Regions from separate parts of the Arthrobacter sp. SLBN-122 genome, predicted to be linked through region 1. Evidence: riboswitches for the same ligand, from Rfam matches in the RefSeq annotation. Region 1 holds a riboswitch; each other region holds the start of a gene.

Region 1 (6,186 bases):
CGGCGGAACCAAAGCGCGAAGCGGAGATCGCGACGCCATGGCCGGCCTCGTGGGCGGCCTTGTTGGCATCGCCCGGCATGAACGGTGCCAGGTGGGCCTTGGCAGCCACAGGCCCGACGCCCGGTCCGCCACCGCCGTGCGGGATGCAGAAGGTCTTGTGCAGGTTCAGGTGCGACACGTCGCCCCCGAACTGGCCCGGCTGCGCCAGGCCGACCAGGGCGTTCAGGTTGGCGCCGTCAACGTACACCTGGCCGCCGGCAGCATGCACGGCGTCGCAGACCTCGCGGACGTCGGAATCGTACACACCGTGGGTGGAGGGGTAGGTAATCATGATGGCCGAGAGGACGTCCTTGTTGGCTTCGATCTTCGCCTGCAGGTCCGCGTGGTCTATCGTCCCGTCAGCGGCGGTGGCGACAACGACGACCTTCATCCCGGCGAGGACTGCGGAGGCCGCGTTGGTGCCGTGCGCCGAGGCAGGGATGAGGCAGACGTTGCGCTGCTGCTCGCCGCGGGAGTGGTGATAGCCGCGGATCGCCAACAGGCCTGCGAGCTCGCCCTGGGAGCCGGCGTTGGGCTGGATGGACACCTGGTCGTAGCCGGTGATCTCGGCGAGGTCGGCTTCCAGTCCGGAAATCAGTTCACGCCAGCCTTCAGTCTGGGAGTCCGGGGCGAACGGGTGGATCGAGGCGAACTCCGGCCAGGAGATGGCTTCCATCTCGGCCGTGGCGTTCAGCTTCATGGTGCAGGATCCCAGCGGGATCATGGTGCGGTCCAGCGCCAGGTCCCGGTCAGAGAGCTTGCGGATGTAGCGCAGGAGCTGGGTTTCCGAGCGGTGGGTGTTGAACACAGGGTGCTGCAGGTAATCGGAGGTGCGCAGCAGAGACCCGGGCAACTCGAAACCCTGGGCGTCACCCACGGGACCGGCACCAAAGGCGACGGCGACGGCGGACAGGGTTGCCGCCGTCGTCGTTTCATCAACGGAGACGCCTACCGTGTCCGCGTCGATGAAGCGCAGGTTGATGCCGCGGGCTTCGGCTGCGGTGATCACCTTGGCGGCCTTGCCGGGAACGCGGACCGTAAGGGTATCGAAAAAGGAGGCACTGACCAGTTCGCGGCCCATGGAGGTGAGCGCGGTGGCCAGGACGCGGGCCTTGCCGTGGACCGCTTCGGCGATTGCCTTCAGCCCGTCCGGGCCGTGGTACACCGCGTAGAAGGAGGACACGATGGCCAGCAGCGCCTGGGCGGTGCAGATGTTGGAGGTGGCCTTCTCGCGGCGGATGTGCTGCTCGCGGGTCTGCAGGGCCAGACGGTAGGCGGGGGCGCCGGCGTTGTCCCTGGACACGCCCACAATCCTGCCGGGCAGGGTCCGTTCCATGCCCTTGCGGACAGCCATGTAAGCGGCGTGCGGCCCCCCAAAGAACAACGGCACGCCAAAACGCTGGGTGGAACCGACGGCGATGTCGGCGCCCTGCTCGCCCGGAGGGGTGATGAGGGTGAGGGCCAAAAGGTCCGCGGCCACGGTCACCAGCGCACCGCGGTCCTTGGCCTCGGCGATGACGGCGGACTGGTCCCAGACCCGGCCGGAGACACCGGGCTGCTGCAGCACCACCCCGTTGATGGCACCGTCAGGCAGTCCCTTGGACAATTCGGCGATTTCCACCTCGAAGCCGAGCGCCTCCGCACGGCCCAGCACGATGGCGATGGTCTGGGGGAGGCAATCGGCGTCGAGCACCGTCCTGCCGTCCTTGGCATCCTTGTTCTTGTTGGCCCTGCGCATCAGCAGCACGGCCTCAGCCACCGCCGTCGCCTCGTCGAGGAGGGAGGCGTTTGCCACGGGGAGGGCTGTCAGGTCCTGCACCATGGTCTGGAAGTTCAGCAGCGCCTCCAGCCGGCCCTGGGAAATCTCCGGCTGGTACGGGGTGTAAGCGGTGTACCAGGCCGGGGATTCAAGGATGTTGCGGCGGATCACCGGAGGCGTGACGGTGTCGTAGTAGCCCTGGCCGATCAGCTGGACCGCGGTCTTGTTCCGGCCGGCGATCCGGCGGAGTTCGGCCAGGACCTCCACCTCGCTGAGGGCGTCGGTCAGCCTGAGGGCAGTGTCCTGACGGATGGATGCGGGGACAGCCATGTCAACGAGGCCATCCACGCTGTCATAGCCCACGGCCTTGAGCATGGTGTCGACGTCGGCTTGGCGGCGCGCGCCGATATGGCGGTCAACAAACGATGTTGGATGCGGATGAATCGTCATGAGGAACTCCAGTTCTGGCCGGCCGAAGGTGGCACGGCGTGGGATGGGTTCCTCCCCGCTCTGTATTGGACCTGAGAGATTCCGCGTTGCCTGCTCTTGGCAGGGGGCCGCTTGCACCGTCGGTGAACCAGGCAGAAGCCCGGTTGCTTTCCAGAGTCGCCTCGCCATGACGGTACGTGGGCCTGAGAGATTCCTGGGGAGGATTTGCTCCTACGGCGCCTGCCCGGTGTTTCGCGGGAGGACTCTCCCGTCACAGCTCGAAAGGCTTATTAAAATGTGGGTGATTCGGCTCACAAGGTATCGGGATTAGCTGCCGGTGGCAAATCGGACGGCTGCCACAGGCGGATGCATCCGGCCCGTGACGCCCTTCTGTCCCGCTTGTGTCGGAGCAGGTTTGACTTTCGATGGTGACGGACACCACACTGAACCCCGGGATTGGCACCGCCGGTGGCCGGCTCAACGTATCCGGAGCGGCCCACCAGCCGGCGTCCATCCCAATGCATGACCCGCCGCGGCCCCCAGGGCTGCGGCTTCCAACTGAACACGCCTTCGACCTGCGGCGGGAGAGCCCTGCCCGGTACATTCAGCAGGCGCCGTAGGAGCAAACCCTCCCCAGGAAACTCTCAGGCCCACGTACCGCCGCGGACAGGCAACTCTGGAAAGCAGCCAGGCAAGTCCTGGCTCACCGACGGTGCAAGCGGCATGGGCTGCGGAAACTCTCAGGTTCACTACAGAGCGGGGAGGAATCAAATCTTTTGCGGTACCCAAGTGCCGCTTTATCGATGGAGTTCCTCATGGCGATTCATCCCCCCACGTCCAACGGCGAACCTGCGCGCAACGAAGCCGTAAACACGCCCGCCCGCAGCGAGCCACCCCACCTTGAACGGCAGCTCAGCAACCGCCACATCCAGCTCATCGCCATCGGCGGAGCGATCGGCACCGGCCTCTTCATGGGCTCCGGCAAGACCATCTCCGCCGCCGGCCCCTCCGTGATCTTCGTGTACATGATCATCGGCTTCATGCTCTTCTTCGTCATGCGGGCCATGGGCGAACTGCTGTTGAGCAACCTGAACTACAAGTCCTTCAGTGACTTTGCCGCCGACCTCCTGGGGCCGTGGGCCGGCTTCTTCACCGGCTGGACCTACTGGTTCTGCTGGGTGATCACCGGAATCGCGGACGTGATCGCGATTGCCGGCTACTCCAAGGAGCTCTGGCCGGGGCTTCCGCTGTGGATCCCGGGCCTGGCCACGGTGGGCATCCTGCTCCTGCTGAACCTCGCCACTGTCAAGGCTTTCGGCGAGACCGAGTTCTGGTTCGCCCTCATCAAGATCATCGCCATCGCTGCCCTCATCATCGTGGGCCTCTTCATGATTTTCACCGGGTTCCAGAGCGACGCGGGCACGGCAAGCTTCACCAACCTGTGGAGCCATGGCGGGTTCTTCCCCAACGAGTTCATGGGCTTCGTGGCCGGATTCCAGATCGCCGTGTTCGCCTTCGTGGGCATTGAGCTGGTGGGCACCACGGCAGCCGAGGCCAAGAACCCCGAGCGCACGCTGCCCAAGGCCATCAACGCCATCCCTGTCCGCGTGCTGCTGTTCTACGTCGGCGCGCTGGTCATCCTGATGGCGGTCACCCCGTGGACCCAGTTCGCCGCGGGCCACAGCCCCTTCATCGGCATGTTCTCCCTGGCCGGCCTCGGCGCCGCGGCCACAGTGGTCAACCTGGTGGTCCTCACCTCGGCCATGTCCTCCGCGAACTCCGGCATCTACTCCACCTCCCGCATGGTCTTCGGACTGGCCCAGGAAGGCGACGCCCCCGGCATGTTCGGCCGCCTGTCCACGAGGAAGGTGCCCAGCAACGCGCTGTTCCTGTCCTGCGTCCTGCTGCTGTCCGGCGTCGTACTCATGTATGCCGGCCAGGACGTTGGCAAGGCCTTCGAAATGGTGACCACCGTGTCCGCCGTCTGCTTCGTCTTCGTCTGGTCGATCATCCTGGCCAGCTACATCTCCTTCCGCCGCCGCCGGCCGCATCTGCACGCGGCGTCCAAGTTCAAGATGCCCGGTGGCATCCCCGCCGTGTGGGTGGTTTACGTGTTCTTCGCCTTCGTCCTGTGGGCCCTGACCACCCAGCCCGACACCCTCGTTGCACTGCTGGTGACCCCCATCTGGTTTGTCGTCCTTGGCGTGGCGTGGGCCATCCTGCGGCGCCGTCCCGCCCACCTGGCCCGCTTCGAGGTCTTCCAGGCTGAACTTCGGGCCGACCAGGCTGCCGCCGGGCACAACGGCGGCGTGGATTCCGGCGCGGCAGGGCATGATGTCCAGGAGGCCAGGAAGTAACGGCCGTCGGCGGGTTGCGGCGCAGGCGCTTGGCTTCAGTTGCCGAATCCTGCCGCCGCAGCCCGCCAGTCGTGAGCTGCAGACCGAAAAGTTCAGCATGCTTAGTGTTTGTCCACATAGGATGGAAAGAGCACGGCAGCCTACCCGCTGCAGGTCGATTTGAATGAAGGTGACCATGGCCCGGCGCAGCAACCCCGCAGTACGTATCGCACAGGAAACCGCCCACAGTGCAATGTTCGATTCCGAGGGCAAGCCAAAGCCCGGGGTCCACAACATGCTCCTGAAGGCGGTACAGATTCAGCGGCCCCTGGTGGTTGGCTACATCCGCCGGCTCCAGAAGAAGCATCCACGGGCCACCGCTGCCCAGCTGGCGGACATCGCAGAGCGCGACTACCTGCGTGCGGTCGCCGGCGGGGGTGCCTTGGTGGGTGCAACCGCCGTCGTCCCCGGTGTTGGAACCGTGGCGTCGCTGGGACTTTCCGCCGCCGCCACCGTCGGTTTCCTGGAAGCAACGGCCCTCTACGCCACCTCGCTGGCTGAACTCCACGGCATTCGCCTCACCAATCCGGAGAAGGCCGGCACCATGGTCATGGCCATCATGCTTGGCGAGGAGGGGACCGCCCTGCTGGGCACGCTCAGCGGCCAGGCATCCGGCGGCCCCAACAACACGTGGGGCAATGCACTCTCGAAGTCCATGGTGGTGCCCGGGTTCGGCAGCGTCCGGAAGCGGATCCAGCATGCCTTCCTCAAAAACCTGCTTAAGCGCCAGGGAACTGCGCTGTTCGGCAGGGCCCTCCCGTTCGGAATAGGTGCCGTGGTGGGTGGAGCCGGTAACCTCGTGATGGGCCGTGCGGTGGCCAAGAATGCCCGGGAAGCGTTCGGGCCAATGCCGGACACCATTCCCGGGGAGCTGACTGCCGCCGCCGGGCCGGACAACCTGACGCTGGAAGGCAACACATTTGGATCTCAACGCTGACGTAGGCCAATCATTCGGCCCCTGGACCACCGGCGGTGATCCGGCGATGTTCCAGCTGGCCACCAGCGTCAACGTAGCCTGTGGCCTCCACGCTGGCGACCCCGTCACCATGCTGGACAGCTGCAGGGCGGCATACGAACTTGATGTCACCGTCGGTGCGCACCTGGGCTACCGGGACCTGGCCGGCTATGGGCAGCGCTCGCTGGGGATGAGCTTCGATGAACTTTTCGGCGACGTGCTGTACCAGCTGGGGGCGCTCGACGGCGTCGCGCACGCCGTGGGTGCCTCCGTGGACTACGTGAAGCTGCACGGAGCGCTGTACGGCACCACAATTCATGACGCCGAGCAGGCCTCCGCCGTAGTCGCGGCGGTAAACGCTTACGATCCAGGCCTCCCGTTCCTGGGCCTCCCGGGCTCGGAGCTCCTGAAGCAGGCCAAGGAAGCAGGGCACCCGGTATTCGTCGAGGCCTTCGCGGACCGCGCCTACCTCGCCGATGGCACCGTGGTGCCGCTCTCCGAGGAAAATGCAGTCCTTCACGACGTCGATGCAGTGGTTGAGCGGGCTATCCGCCTGGCCACGCAAGGCGAAGTGGTGGCTGCGGACGGCACGGTGGTAGCGCTCCGGC
Region 2 (6,186 bases), 380 kb from region 1:
GTCGCGGCCAGCGACCCATACAGGTCCACCCGCAACGCCCCCACCCCAGCCAGCACCCCCGAGGCCTTGAGTTCCTCAGCGAACACCGCAGCAGCCCGCATCGGCCCCACAGTATGCGAACTCGACGGCCCAATACCGATCGAAAAGAGATCAAAAACGCCAACAGCCATGGGATTGGTTCCTAACTAAAACGGGTGGTTTGGGTGGAGCGGGCAGGACATCCTCTGCGTGCTCGGTCGCGAAAACGCCGCTGAGCGGACGTGACGCGGTGGCCGGGCTGGGTGCGGCTGGCCGAATTCCTCCGCGTGCTCGGTCGCGAAAACGCCCGCTAAGCGGACGTGACGCTCCCTTAGACGCACGTCTCCGGATCCGCCCAGTCGCCAACGGACGTCACCAAAGCGACAGGACAAGCAGGCAAGTACGCACAGGACACGGGTTGCCCGGACAGGAAAACGTACATAGTCCGCCGCCACCCGCTTCCTCTACGCCCTGCTGTCTTCCCCGCACCACCGCACTTTGGCACGAGGGGCCAGCGGAGCCGGACTTTTCGAAAGCGTGCGTCAAAGCGACGAAGGAGCAGCACGCGTGAAAATGTCCGGTCCGTCGGCCCCGGAGCCAGCCACGGCACGTCACGGCACGAAGGACTACTTGAGTCGCTTGTAGAACGGGAGGGTGACGACTTCGAACGGTTCGGCCTTGCCGCGCAGGTCCACGTCGAGGGCCGTGCCGGGGGCCGAGTGTTCGACGTCGACGTAGGCCATGGCGATGGGGTAGCCGAGGGTGGGCGAGGGCTGGCCGGAGGTGACTTCGCCGACGGTGGTGCCGTCCTTGAGGACGGGGTAGTGCGCGCGGCCGGCGCGGCGGCCCTGGCCTTTGAGCCCCACGAGGCGGCGTCCGGAGGTGCTGCCGGCGCCGGCTTCCTTCATGGCTGCCAGGGCGGCTTTGCCAACGAAGTCGCCTTCCTTGGAGAGTGCGACGACGGCGCCCAGGCCGGCGGCGAACGGGTCGCCCTGCAGCGACAGTTCGTTGCCGTACAGCGGCATTCCTGCTTCGAGGCGGAGGGAGTCGCGGGAGGCGAGGCCTGCCGGGATCAGTTCCCCGTCGTCGGCGATGGCGATCAGCGACTGCCACAGCGCGGGCGCATCGTCGTTGTCCACGAAGATCTCGAACCCGTCTTCACCGGTATACCCGGTGCGCGCAAGCAGCAGTTCTTTGCCGGTGCCACCTACCAGGAGCGGGACGGCGACCGCGGCGTAGTACTTCAGCTCCGTCACCAGGGAGTGTTGCGCGGCCGGAACCAGGCGCAGCAGGAGTTCCTGGGCTTTGGGACCCTGGACGGCGATCAGGGAAGTGCGGGCTGAGGCATCATCCACCACAACATCGAACCCCGCGGCCCGTTCCTGCAGGGCTGCGGCCACTACGGCGGCGTTGCCAGCGTTGGGGACAACCAGGAAGACGTCGGTACTGCCTTGTGCGGTACCCGCAGCCGCCGGGCGGCGGTAGGTGATGAGGTCGTCGATAATGCCGCCGTCCTCGTTGCAGATCAGCGAGTACTTGGCCTTGCCCACGGCCATGGCGGAGATCTTTCCCACCAGGGCGTAGTCCAGGAAGGCGGCCGCATCCGGGCCGGTCACCCAGACCTCGCCCATGTGGGAGAGGTCGAACAGGCCGGCAGCGTTGCGGACGGCGTGGTGCTCGGCAAGTTCAGAGCTGTACTTGAGCGGCATCTGCCAGCCGCCGAAGTCCGTAAAGGATGCGCCGAGCTTTTTGTGCTCGTCGTAAAGCGCGGTGTATTTCTCGGTCATTGGTGCCGGTCCTTAGTTTTCGAAGTCTTCCAGCGGCGGGCAGGAGCAGATCAGGTTCCGGTCGCCGGCGGCGCCGTCGATCCTGCCCACTGGCGGGAAGTACTTGTCCTGCTTGTGGTGGGCAGGGAAGGCGGCCTGCTCACGGGGGTACGCGCGGTCCCAGTCAGAGCTGACGACGGCGGCCGCCGTGTGGGGTGCGCGGCGTAAGGGTGAGTCCGCCACGGCAAAGTCGCCGTTGGCTACCTGGTCGATTTCCTTGCGGATGCTGACCATGGCCTCGATGAAGCGGTCGATCTCCGCCAGGTCCTCGGACTCGGTGGGCTCCACCATCAGGGTGCCCGCCACCGGGAACGAAAGGGTAGGGGCGTGGAAGCCGAAGTCGATCAGCCGCTTGGCCACATCCTCCGCGGTAACGCCGGTCTTCGCCGTGAGTTCGCGCAGGTCAAGGATGCATTCGTGGGCCACCAATCCGCCCTCTCCCGTGTACAGAACCGGGAAGTATTCGTTCAGGCGGGAGGCGACGTAGTTCGCTGCCAGCAGCGCGGACTTGGTGGCCTCGGTCAGGCCCTCGCCGCCCATCAACTTCACGTAGGCCCAGGAAATGGGCAGCACGCCCGCCGAGCCGAACCGGGACGCGGAAATCGCAACTCCATGCCCGTCCTCGTGGGCGGCCTTGTTCGCATCGCCGGGCATGAACGGGGCCAGGTGGGCCTTGGCGGCAACCGGTCCGACGCCGGGGCCGCCGCCGCCGTGCGGGATGCAGAAGGTCTTGTGCAGGTTCAGGTGCGACACGTCGCCGCCGAACTGGCCCGGCTGCGCAAGCCCCACGAGGGCGTTCAGGTTGGCCCCGTCGATGTAGACCTGGCCGCCTGCAGCATGCACGGCATCGCAGACCTCACGGACGTCCCCGTCATACACCCCGTGGGTGGACGGGTAGGTGATCATGATGCAGGACAGGACATCCTTGTGGGCCTCGATCTTGGCTGTGAGGTCATCGTGGTCGATCGTCCCGTCAGCGGCGGTGGCGACAACGACCACCTTCATTCCCGCGAGCACGGCGGACGCGGCGTTGGTGCCGTGTGCCGAGGCGGGAATCAGGCAGATGTTGCGCTGCTGGTCGCCGCGGGAGTGGTGGTAGCCGCGGATGGCCAGCAGGCCTGCGAGCTCGCCTTGGGAGCCGGCGTTGGGCTGGATGGACACCTGGTCGTAGCCGGTGATCGTGGTCAGGTCCGCCTCAAGGTCGGCAATGAGTTCACGCCAGCCTTCAGTCTGGGAGTCCGGGGCGAACGGGTGGATGGAAGCGAACTCCGGCCAGGAGATGGCCTCCATCTCCGCGGTGGCGTTCAGCTTCATGGTGCACGAGCCCAGCGGGATCATGGTGCGGTCCAGCGCCAAGTCCCGATCGGACAGGCGGCGGATGTAACGCAGCAGCTGGGTTTCGGACCGGTGGGTGTTGAACACAGGGTGCTGCAGGAAGTCGGAGGAACGCTCGACGGCGGCCTCCAGACCGAAGCCCTGGTCCTCACCCTGGTCGTCGGCAACCTTGGCGCCAAAGACATCGGCCACCTGGGCGACAATGGCCGGGGTCGTGGTTTCATCGAGGGCGATGCCGACGGTATCGGCGTCGACGCTGCGCAGGTTGATGCCCCGCGCCTCGGCGTCGGCAATGATGCCGGCAGCCCGTCCGGGCACCCGGACGGTCAGGGTGTCGAAAAAGCTCTTGTGCAGAACGTCAACGCCGGCAGCGGCAAGCGAGGCCGCCAGGGCACGGGCGTGGCCATGCGCCGTTTCGGCGATCGCCTTCAGTCCGTCCGGGCCGTGATACACCGCATAGAAGGAGGACACGATGGCCAAGAGCGCCTGGGCGGTGCAGATGTTGGACGTGGCCTTCTCGCGGCGGATGTGCTGCTCGCGGGTCTGCAGGGCCAGACGGTAGGCGGGAACGCCGGCGTCGTCCTTGGACACGCCCACCAGGCGGCCGGGAAGCGAGCGCTCCAGGCCCTTGCGGACAGCCATGTAGGCAGCGTGCGGGCCGCCGAAGAACAGCGGAACACCAAAGCGCTGGGCTGAGCCGACCGCGATGTCCGCGCCCTGCTCGCCCGGCGGGGTAATGAGCGTAAGTGCCAGCAGGTCCGCGGCCACGGTAACCAGCGCGCCACGCTCCTTCGCAGCGGCGATGACGGCGGACTGGTCCCAGACCCGGCCGGAAGCGCCGGGCTGCTGCAGCACCACGCCGTTGATGTCACCGTCGGGCAGGCCCTTGGAGAGATCGGCCACCTCCACCTCGAAGCCGAGCGCTTCTGCACGGCCCTTGACGATGGCGATGGTCTGCGGGAGCACGTCGATGTCCAGGACGGTCTTGCCGTCGGCCGCGGGCTTGGCCTTGTTGGCGCGGCGCATCAGCAGCACGGCCTCAGCCACCGCGGTTGCTTCGTCGAGCAGCGATGCGTTGGCAATGGGCAGCCCGACGAGGTCCTGCACCATGGTCTGGAAGTTCAGCAGGGCCTCAAGCCGGCCCTGGGAAATCTCGGGCTGGTAAGGGGTGTAGGCGGTGTACCAGGCCGGGGACTCGAGGATGTTGCGGCGGATCACCGGCGGAGTCACGGTATCGGAGTAGCCCTGGCCGATCAGCTGCACGGCCGTCTTGTTCTTCGCGGCCAGCTTCCGCAGCTCGGTGAGGACTTCAACCTCACTGAGGGCGTCCTGCAGGCGAAGCGCGGTGTCCTGGCGGATGACCTTGGGAACGGCCGTATCAACCAGGGAGTCGACCGAGTCGTAGCCTACGGCTTTGAGCATGGTGTCGACGTCGGCCTGGCGGCGCGCGCCGATATGGCGGTCTACGAAAGTGGTGGAGGCTGGGGTAACCGACACGAAGGAACTCCATTTACTCAGGCGGCGAAGGGTACGCCACAGCTATTCGGGTCCCTCCCCGCTCTGTATTGGACCTGAGAGTTTCCGCGTTGCCTGCCTGGACAGGACCCGCTTGCACCGTCGGTGAGCACAACAGTCCTTGCATTCCCAAAGGGTGGTGGACTGCCTGCTGCTTTCCAGAGGTGCCTCGCCGCGGCGGTACAGGGGCCTGCGAGATTCCTGGGGAGGATTTGCTCCAACGGCGCCTGCCTGTACTTCCGGCAGAACTCTCCCGCCGCAGATCAAAGGCTATTCATTTGTCGAACCATGAAGGCCGGTGACAGCCCTCACAACTCTCTATTGTCCTACGCCGCAGCCCCTCGCGGCAAATGACCGGAACTACCTCCGGAGCCGCTCCAAAGCGGCCAGGAGTTCCTCCACGTCGGCGGCCGCTCCCCCTGCCGGGGCGGGGGCAACGGACAGCATGGCGTTGAAGTACAGGCCGTCCCCCATGTAGAGGACTGCCTTGGCCAGGCCCGGCCCAACGTCGGCAGCTATCTCGTCCAGCCAGCGCTGCTGGATGGCCGCGAACCGGCGCCTTGTCTCTTCGTGGGCCACCTCTGCAAGCCGGGTGGCGGCCACGATGGCGCGGTCCAGCCGAGTATCGGCCCAGACGGAGGAACGGATGAAGTATGCCGCGGCGCCTTCAGCGGCAGCAGCCATCGCGTCGGCGTCTTCCCGGGCGAGGCCCTCCAGCCGGTCAAGCAGCACGGCGATGAGCGCTTCCTTGTTGGGAAAGTGGTAAAGGAGGCCGCCTTTGGACACCCCCGCCTTGCGGGCCACGGCATCAAGGGTGGCCGCGCGCTCCCCCACTTCGATCAGCAGGGACTCGAAGGCGTCAAGGACCGCGTCACGGGCAACAGGCTTTCGGGGCATGCCTTCCATCATGCCTTCCACCAGGCAGGAAAACGGAAATTCCTACCATTCCAAACTATACCGTCTGGACGGTATAGTTATTCCCATGACCGCTTCCATCAAGAGTTCCGCGTCCCCGCAGGCGCCCAGCACCTCCACTCGCTCCCCGTGGCGGGACTGGCTGGCGCTGGGGCTGCTGATGTTCCCGGTACTGCTGGTGGCGGTGGACAACACGGCGCTGACGTTCGCACTGCCCGCCATCGCACGCGCCTTGGAACCCAGCGGCGTGCAGCTGCTGTGGATCGTTGACGCCTACCCACTGGTACTCGCCGGGCTGCTGGTATCGATGGGTAGCCTGGGCGATCGGATCGGGCGGCGGAGGCTGCTGATCCTTGGCAGCATCGGCTTCGCCGGACTGTCCGTTGCCACCGCTTTTGCACCGGCGCCGGAGTGGCTTATCGCCGGCCGCGCCGCCCTGGGGTTCTTCGGGGCCATGCTGATGCCTTCCACGCTGTCGCTGATCCGCAACATCTTCCCGGAGCCCAACCGCCGGAGGCTGGCCGTGGCCATCTGGGCTGCCGGCTTCTCCGGCGGCGCGGCGCTGGGTCCGATCGTC
Region 3 (6,186 bases), 1.6 Mb from region 1:
CCTTCACATTGGAGCAGGACTCTTGAAAAACAAATGGATTGTCAGCGTTGAGGACTACCGCAAGGCCTCCCGCAAGCAGCTTCCGAAAATGATTTCGGACTATTTGGAGGGCGGCGCGCTGGACGAAACCACCATGCGCGCCAATGAAGACCGTTTCGATGCCCTGATGCTTCGCCAGCGGTCCATGGTGGACCTGCGGGGTCTGAACACGTCCACCACCGTGCTGGGCCATTCCCTGGCGATGCCCCTGATGGTGGCACCCATGGGAATGCTCACCATCTTCCACCCGGGTTCGGATCCTGCCGTCGCCAGGGCCGCGGTCAGGGCAGGGTCGATCTTCATCCACAGCGCCTGGGCCGGCTGCTCACTCGAAGAGGTGGCCAAGGTGGCGCCGAACAATCTGTGGGCGCAGATCGCGTTCTGGAAGGATCCGGCGGAAACTGCCAGCTACATCAACCGGGCACGTGCTGTGGGGGTTGAGACGCTGGTGGTGGCAGGCGATGTGGGGTCTTCCAGCAAGCGGGAGCGGGACCTGCACCATGGCCTGTCCATGCCGCCGCGCCCGCCGGTCGCGGACTACTTCAATGCCGCCACCCGCCCCGTCTGGCTGTGGCGGTGGCTAACCGGCCGGAAGATGACGTACGGGAACTACCAGATCAACGGCCGCCCGCTGCGCATGGACGAGATGAACAACTGGATGGCGTCCAACAAGAACCCGGGCGCCAGCTGGGAGGACTTCGCCAGGCTGCGCTCCGAGTGGAAGGGGAACCTGGTGATCAAGGGCATCATGGACGCCGAGGACGCAGCCCGGGCGGTGGATGAGGGGGCGGACGGCATTTTCGTCTCCAACCACGGCGGCCGGCAGTTCGACTCCCAGCCCGCCACCATCGACGTGCTGCCGTCCATTGTTGAGGCAGTGGGCGGACGGGCGGAGATTTATCTCGACGGCGGCGTGCGGCGTGGCCACGACATGGTCAAGGCAGTGGCGCTGGGCGCCAAAGCTGTACTTGCCGGACGTCCGTTCGCCTACGCCCTAGCCACTGGCGGGGAACCGGCGGTGGACCGGGTATTCGGCATCCTCCAGGAGGAGTTCAAGGGGGCCATGGGATTTGTCGGCAAGGCTTCGGTCGCCGACCTGAACAGCAGCATCTTCGCGAAGACGAGCCCAGCCTCCTTACCGGAGAGCCTGCTCGTCTAAAACCGGCACGACAAACTGCCCGTCTCTCACCTGAGGGGCGGGCAGTTCGGCGTCCCGGATCCTTCTGAGGGGGAGTCGGAATCGTATGTTGCCTTAGCGTTTCCTATAGGATATGTTACTCAGGTCACAACGAATTACCGCCCTTGACGCATGGCGGGAGAGCTTTCCGGAACATCAACCCGCGGAAAGCGCCGTAGGAGCAAATCCTCCCCAGGAATCTCTCAGGCCCCGCACCGCCATGGTTAGGCAACTCTGGAAAGAGTCCCAGTTCAGCTGGATGACTCGCCGACGGTGCAACCGGAACCTGTTCCGGGAATCTCTCAGGCCAAAAAAACAGAGCGGGGAGGACACCCAACATATTCCGGCGCTCCCCCGCGCCCTCCACACCCTTGGAGATTCTCTATGTCCACCACACCTGCCGGGACGGCATCACCTGGCATTGAACAGTTTGGGTACACCCAGGAACTGAAAAGGACACTCACCTTCAGTGACCTGATGATCTACGGATTGATCTTCATGGTCCCCATCGCCCCGTTCGCCATTTTCGGCGGCGTCTTCCACGACTCCGGCGGAATGGCCCCGCTTGCCTACATCGTGGCCCTCTTCGCCATGATGTTTTCGGCCAATTCGTATGCCCAGATGGCCCAGGCGTTCCCCATGTCGGGCTCCGTCTACACGTATGTCGGCCGTGGCATCGGAAAGCCGGTCGGCTTCGTGGCCGGCTGGATGATCCTGCTCGATTACCTCCTCATCCCCTGCCTGCTGTACTTAGCTGCAGCCATCGCCATGAACGGCATCATCCCCGACCTGCCCGTGTGGGTATGGCTGGTGGCCTTCGTCGTGCTGAACACGGTGATCAACTACATGGGCATCCAGTTCACCGCCAAGGTCAACAAGATCATGCTGGTCCTGGAACTCGTGGTACTGGCCATCTTCCTGGTCGTCGGCCTTGTGGCTTTGGCCCAGGGCAAGGGCCGCGGTTTCAGCTTTGACGCCTTCTTCAACTCCAGCACCTTCTCGCTCCCGTTGCTCTTTGGCGCGGCGTCGATCGCTGTACTGTCTTTCCTCGGCTTCGACGGGATTTCCACGCTGGCGGAGGAAAACAGCGGCAGCAGCAAGTCCCTGGGCCGGTCCATGATCGCCGCGCTTGCCATGGTGGGTGTGCTGTTCGTGGTCCAGACCTGGGTTGCTTCCATGCTCGTCGAGGACCCCGCAGGCCTCCTCGAGAACGGCGACCCCGCCGGAACCGCCTTCTATGAGGCGGCAGCCAACGCCGGTGGCCCCTTCATGTTCGTCCTCACTGCGGCGGCAACCGCCGTCGCTTGGGGCTTCGCCAACGCACTGGTGGCCCAGGCGGCCACGTCCCGCCTCCTGTTCGCGATGGCCCGGGACCGGCAGCTGCCCCGTTTCCTGAGCAAGATCAGCGCAAAGCACCGCGTCCCTGTCAACGCAACCTTCGTCGTCGCGATCATCTCGCTGGTGCTCGGCATCTACCTCACCATCCTGCCCGACGGGCTGGTGGCCATCTCGGCACTGGTGAACTTCGGAGCGCTCACCGCCTTCCTGGTCCTCAATGTCGCAGTCATCTGGTGGTTCATCTTCAAGCTGAAGTCCCGCCGCTGGTTCGTCCACCTCGTCTTTCCCCTGGCGGGGGTCCTGATCCTGGCGTCGGTGATCTACAACGCGCGTACGGGTGCCCAGCTGCTCGGCCTGTTGTGGCTGGTGGTAGGGATCGCCGTCGCCGCAGTCCTGTACAAGACTGGGCGGATGGGCGGCAGGGAAGTACCGGTTACGACGGCGGCAGGGGAACCTGAAGCAGTGGAGGTCAAGTAGAGATGGTTGTTCACAAACTGGCACCACAGCCGGGCGAATACTCCTACGTGTTCGGCGGCCGGGAGCGGATGGTCAGCATCCGCCCGGGTGACATCGTGGAGGTCAGCACCGAGGATTGCTTCGGCGGCCGGGTCACCTCCCCGGACCAGCTCCCCAGCGACGTGGTGCCCTTCAACGAGATGAACCCGGTCTCCGGTCCCATCGAGGTGGAGGGCGCGGAACCCGGCGACATGCTGGCAGTGCATTTCGTGTCGATCGTGCCGGCCAGGAAGTACGCCGTGTCCTGCGTACTCCCCCGGTTCGGCGCCCTGGCGGCCACCCATGAAACGGCGACGTTGAACGAGCCGCTGGAGGAGCGCGTCTGGTTCTACGACATTGACCTGGAGAGCTGGAGCGCCACGTTCCGGGCACGGAACTCGGACTTCCGGCTGCAACTGCCGCTGGACCCGATGCACGGGACAGTAGGCGTGGCTCCCGCCGGTGGGGAGGTGCGCCTGGTCATGACGCCGTCCACGCACGGCGGGAACATGGACACTCCGGAAGCCCGCGCCGGCACCACGCTGTACCTGCCGGTCAACGTTGCGGGAGCCATGCTGTCCCTCGGCGACGGCCATGCCCGCCAGGGTGAGGGCGAAGTGTGCGGAACCGGCCTGGAATCGGCGATGAACTCGGTGATCGCAGTGGACCTGATCAAGGAGGGCGCCGCTGCCTGGCCGCGGCTGGAGAACGACGAGTACATCATGAGCACGGGGTCCACCCGCCCGCTTGAGGATGCGTACCGGATCAGCCAGAAGGACCTCATTGCGTGGACCTCGGACCTGACCGGCATGGACCTGCTGGACTCCTACCAGCTGGTCAGCCAGATGGGCCTGGCCCCGGCAGCGAATGTCTGCGACCCGAATTACACGATGGTGGCGAAGCTGCCCAAGTGGACGCTGCAGGGCGCCCAGGCGTACGGCGGCGCCCACAGCCGCCTGCGGAAGGCAGCTGAGGACTACAGGTCGCGGTAGCCGGTATTACTGGAGGAGCGCTGCGGGCCTGGATTCAGGCGGGCAGCGCTCCTTTTTCGTCGGGCGGCAACACATATAAGCGCGGCCTGCGAAATCTGCGCCGACCTTGATGCATTCTTGACCGAATCCGGGCACATCCTTGAGGTATTCCCGCCAAAGTGATGCGTGAAGGACGGGAGCGCATCCTTGATGCACCTGGGTACTGGGTCCCAGTCGACCGCGCCTGCGTCGGATCAAACCGATGGTCTCAGACGCCTGGCGGCGCTAAGCAATGGCGCCGCCAGGCAACCAATCCACCTTCCCCAGCAGGCCAGGGGCCTGCGGCGGAGGCACGGATCAGCGTCGATCCGAAAAAGCCGCCGGCCCCTCTAACTGTCGAGTAAGGCAGCGCTTGCGCGCCCGCTACGAGCTGAACCGGTCCGGGTAGAGCAGCGGCAGCTGAAGGGTCAGCCATGGGCTGAAGGCCCAGGGCGTAGCGGCCACGGCGGCGGTGATCAGCGCCGGATCGGTCCACTGCCACTCCACCACCTCGTCGGCACGGGGAGCCAGTGGGGAGGCGGCACGGGCGGTGAAGACCGGACAGATCTCGTTCTCCACCACGCCGGAGGCATCCACCGCCCGGTACCGGAAGTCCGGCACCTTCAGCTCCACATGGTCCAGGCGGAGACCCAGCTCGTACTCGCCGCGGCGCCGAACGGCGTCCTCAAGGTCCTCCCCAAGGCCGGGATGGCCGCAGAAGGAATTGGTCCAGACGCCGGGCCACGTCAGCTTGGACAGCGCACGGCGGGTAAGCAGGATGTGGCCCTCATCGTCATACACGTGGGCCGAGAAGGCCAGGTGCAGCGGTGTGGAGGTCGAGTGCACGGTGGCCTTGTCCTCAACGCCGATAGGTGTTCCGTCATCGGCGGCCAGCACCACCAGCTCTGCCTTACCGTTCAACTGCCCTCCCACGGGTGCCCGTGTTTACTGTACCGATGGATATGGGCAACAGGCTGCCACACACTGGCTACGTCCGCATGGTTGATGATGTCCTGGCATCCTTCTTCACCCGGGCCAAGAAGCGCGCCGGCGCCCTGCACCCCGAATACCCCCACCGGGTGGCAGCACCATGAAGCTCACCAGCGGCGGGATTCCCAATATCGCCGGCCCCTACCGCAACCTCGCCGGGGCCAGGCCGGAAGCCACGACCGGGAGGTAGGCCGAAAGCGGGCCGGGAGCGGCAGGAAACAGAGGCACGACGGCGGCGCGCACCGAACCGGGAGAGCGCTAGTTAATGAGGTAAGAGCCCTCGGGCTCCGGCCGGTGCACCCGGTTCTTGGCCAACGGCAGGGCCGCGGCCAAGGCCTTGAGCCCTATGGCAGGAAGCAACACCGCAGCCGCCGTTACCGACAATGCGGTCAAGCCCACCAGCTCCAGGGTTTCCCGCTTCGGCACGCGGCGGCGACGGCGTCCACCGTCCATGAGTTCCATCATGCTGAAAGGCTAGGAGGCCGCAGGCCGGAACACCCCCGTAGCGGCTACCTGTCTTTCCGGCGGGCACTACTGGGAGCGGAAGGCGCCGGCAGGGCGCGGACCGAGGCCCCGGAACGCACCAAAGCAGAGGGCAAGGAGACGCTACCGGTACCCGTCCACGATCGCGGCAGCGATTTCCTTGTACGCCCGCCGCGTCTCCGGCTTCAGCACATCCAGGGTCACCAGGTCCCCGTCGGCCACGCCACGGTCGTGCGGGACGGCGATCAGTTCGCGGCAGATCCCGGAGAGGTGCTCCTCGATGGCGTCCTTGTCCACGCGGGAGGACACCTCGTCCTTGTCGGTGATCACCACGATTGCGTTGCGGGCCAGGTCCTCGTAGCCGTGGCTGGCCAGCCAGTGCAGGGTGCTCCGGGCCCGCTTGGCACCGGACACGGCGTAGCCGGCGGCGATCACCAAGTTGTCCGCCGACTGCAGGATCCCGCTCATGGCATTGTGCGTCACGCCGGTACCGCAGTCAGTCAAAGCCACGGAGTAATAGCTGGAGATTAGCTTCCGGATCCGCAGGTACTCCTCGGCCGTCAGCGAGTCCGAGACCTCCGGGTCCTGCTCCCCCGCAATCAGGTGCAGCCGGCCGGCGTGGTGCATGTACCGGGCCAGCGCAGTCAGCGAATT

The links. A riboswitch is a leader RNA that binds a small molecule or an ion and turns the genes downstream of it on or off. The one in region 1 is predicted to bind glycine.
Region 2: it holds a riboswitch for glycine, as region 1 does, so the genes downstream of both, gcvP (aminomethyl-transferring glycine dehydrogenase) here and gcvP (aminomethyl-transferring glycine dehydrogenase) in region 1, are expected to answer to the same signal.
Region 3: it holds a riboswitch for glycine, as region 1 does, so the genes downstream of both, FBY36_RS03955 (APC family permease) here and gcvP (aminomethyl-transferring glycine dehydrogenase) in region 1, are expected to answer to the same signal.

Annotation. Positions count from the first base shown of each region.
Region 1 covers NZ_VFMS01000001.1:2,401,419-2,407,604, forward strand. Annotated here, with positions in the region: gene gcvP (aminomethyl-transferring glycine dehydrogenase) at 1-2,248, opposite strand, end outside; glycine riboswitch at 2,409-2,508, opposite strand; glycine riboswitch at 2,799-2,897, shown strand; glycine riboswitch at 2,898-2,992, shown strand; gene cycA (D-serine/D-alanine/glycine transporter) at 3,043-4,584, shown strand; gene FBY36_RS11235 (hypothetical protein) at 4,760-5,560, shown strand; gene FBY36_RS11240 (LamB/YcsF family protein) at 5,544-6,186, shown strand, end outside.
Region 2 covers NZ_VFMS01000001.1:2,780,955-2,787,140, reverse strand. Annotated here, with positions in the region: gene FBY36_RS13005 (L-serine ammonia-lyase) at 1-170, opposite strand, end outside; gene gcvT (glycine cleavage system aminomethyltransferase GcvT) at 645-1,805, opposite strand; gene gcvP (aminomethyl-transferring glycine dehydrogenase) at 1,818-4,676, opposite strand; glycine riboswitch at 4,863-4,960, opposite strand; gene FBY36_RS12990 (TetR/AcrR family transcriptional regulator) at 5,055-5,591, opposite strand; gene FBY36_RS12985 (MFS transporter) at 5,677-6,186, shown strand, end outside.
Region 3 covers NZ_VFMS01000001.1:842,355-848,540, forward strand. Annotated here, with positions in the region: gene FBY36_RS03950 (alpha-hydroxy acid oxidase) at 23-1,198, shown strand; glycine riboswitch at 1,441-1,545, shown strand; gene FBY36_RS03955 (APC family permease) at 1,601-3,031, shown strand; gene FBY36_RS03960 (acetamidase/formamidase family protein) at 3,034-4,041, shown strand; gene idi (isopentenyl-diphosphate Delta-isomerase) at 4,444-4,980, opposite strand; gene FBY36_RS20525 (hypothetical protein) at 5,016-5,153, shown strand; gene FBY36_RS03970 (hypothetical protein) at 5,308-5,514, opposite strand; gene FBY36_RS03975 (MinD/ParA family ATP-binding protein) at 5,656-6,186, opposite strand, start outside.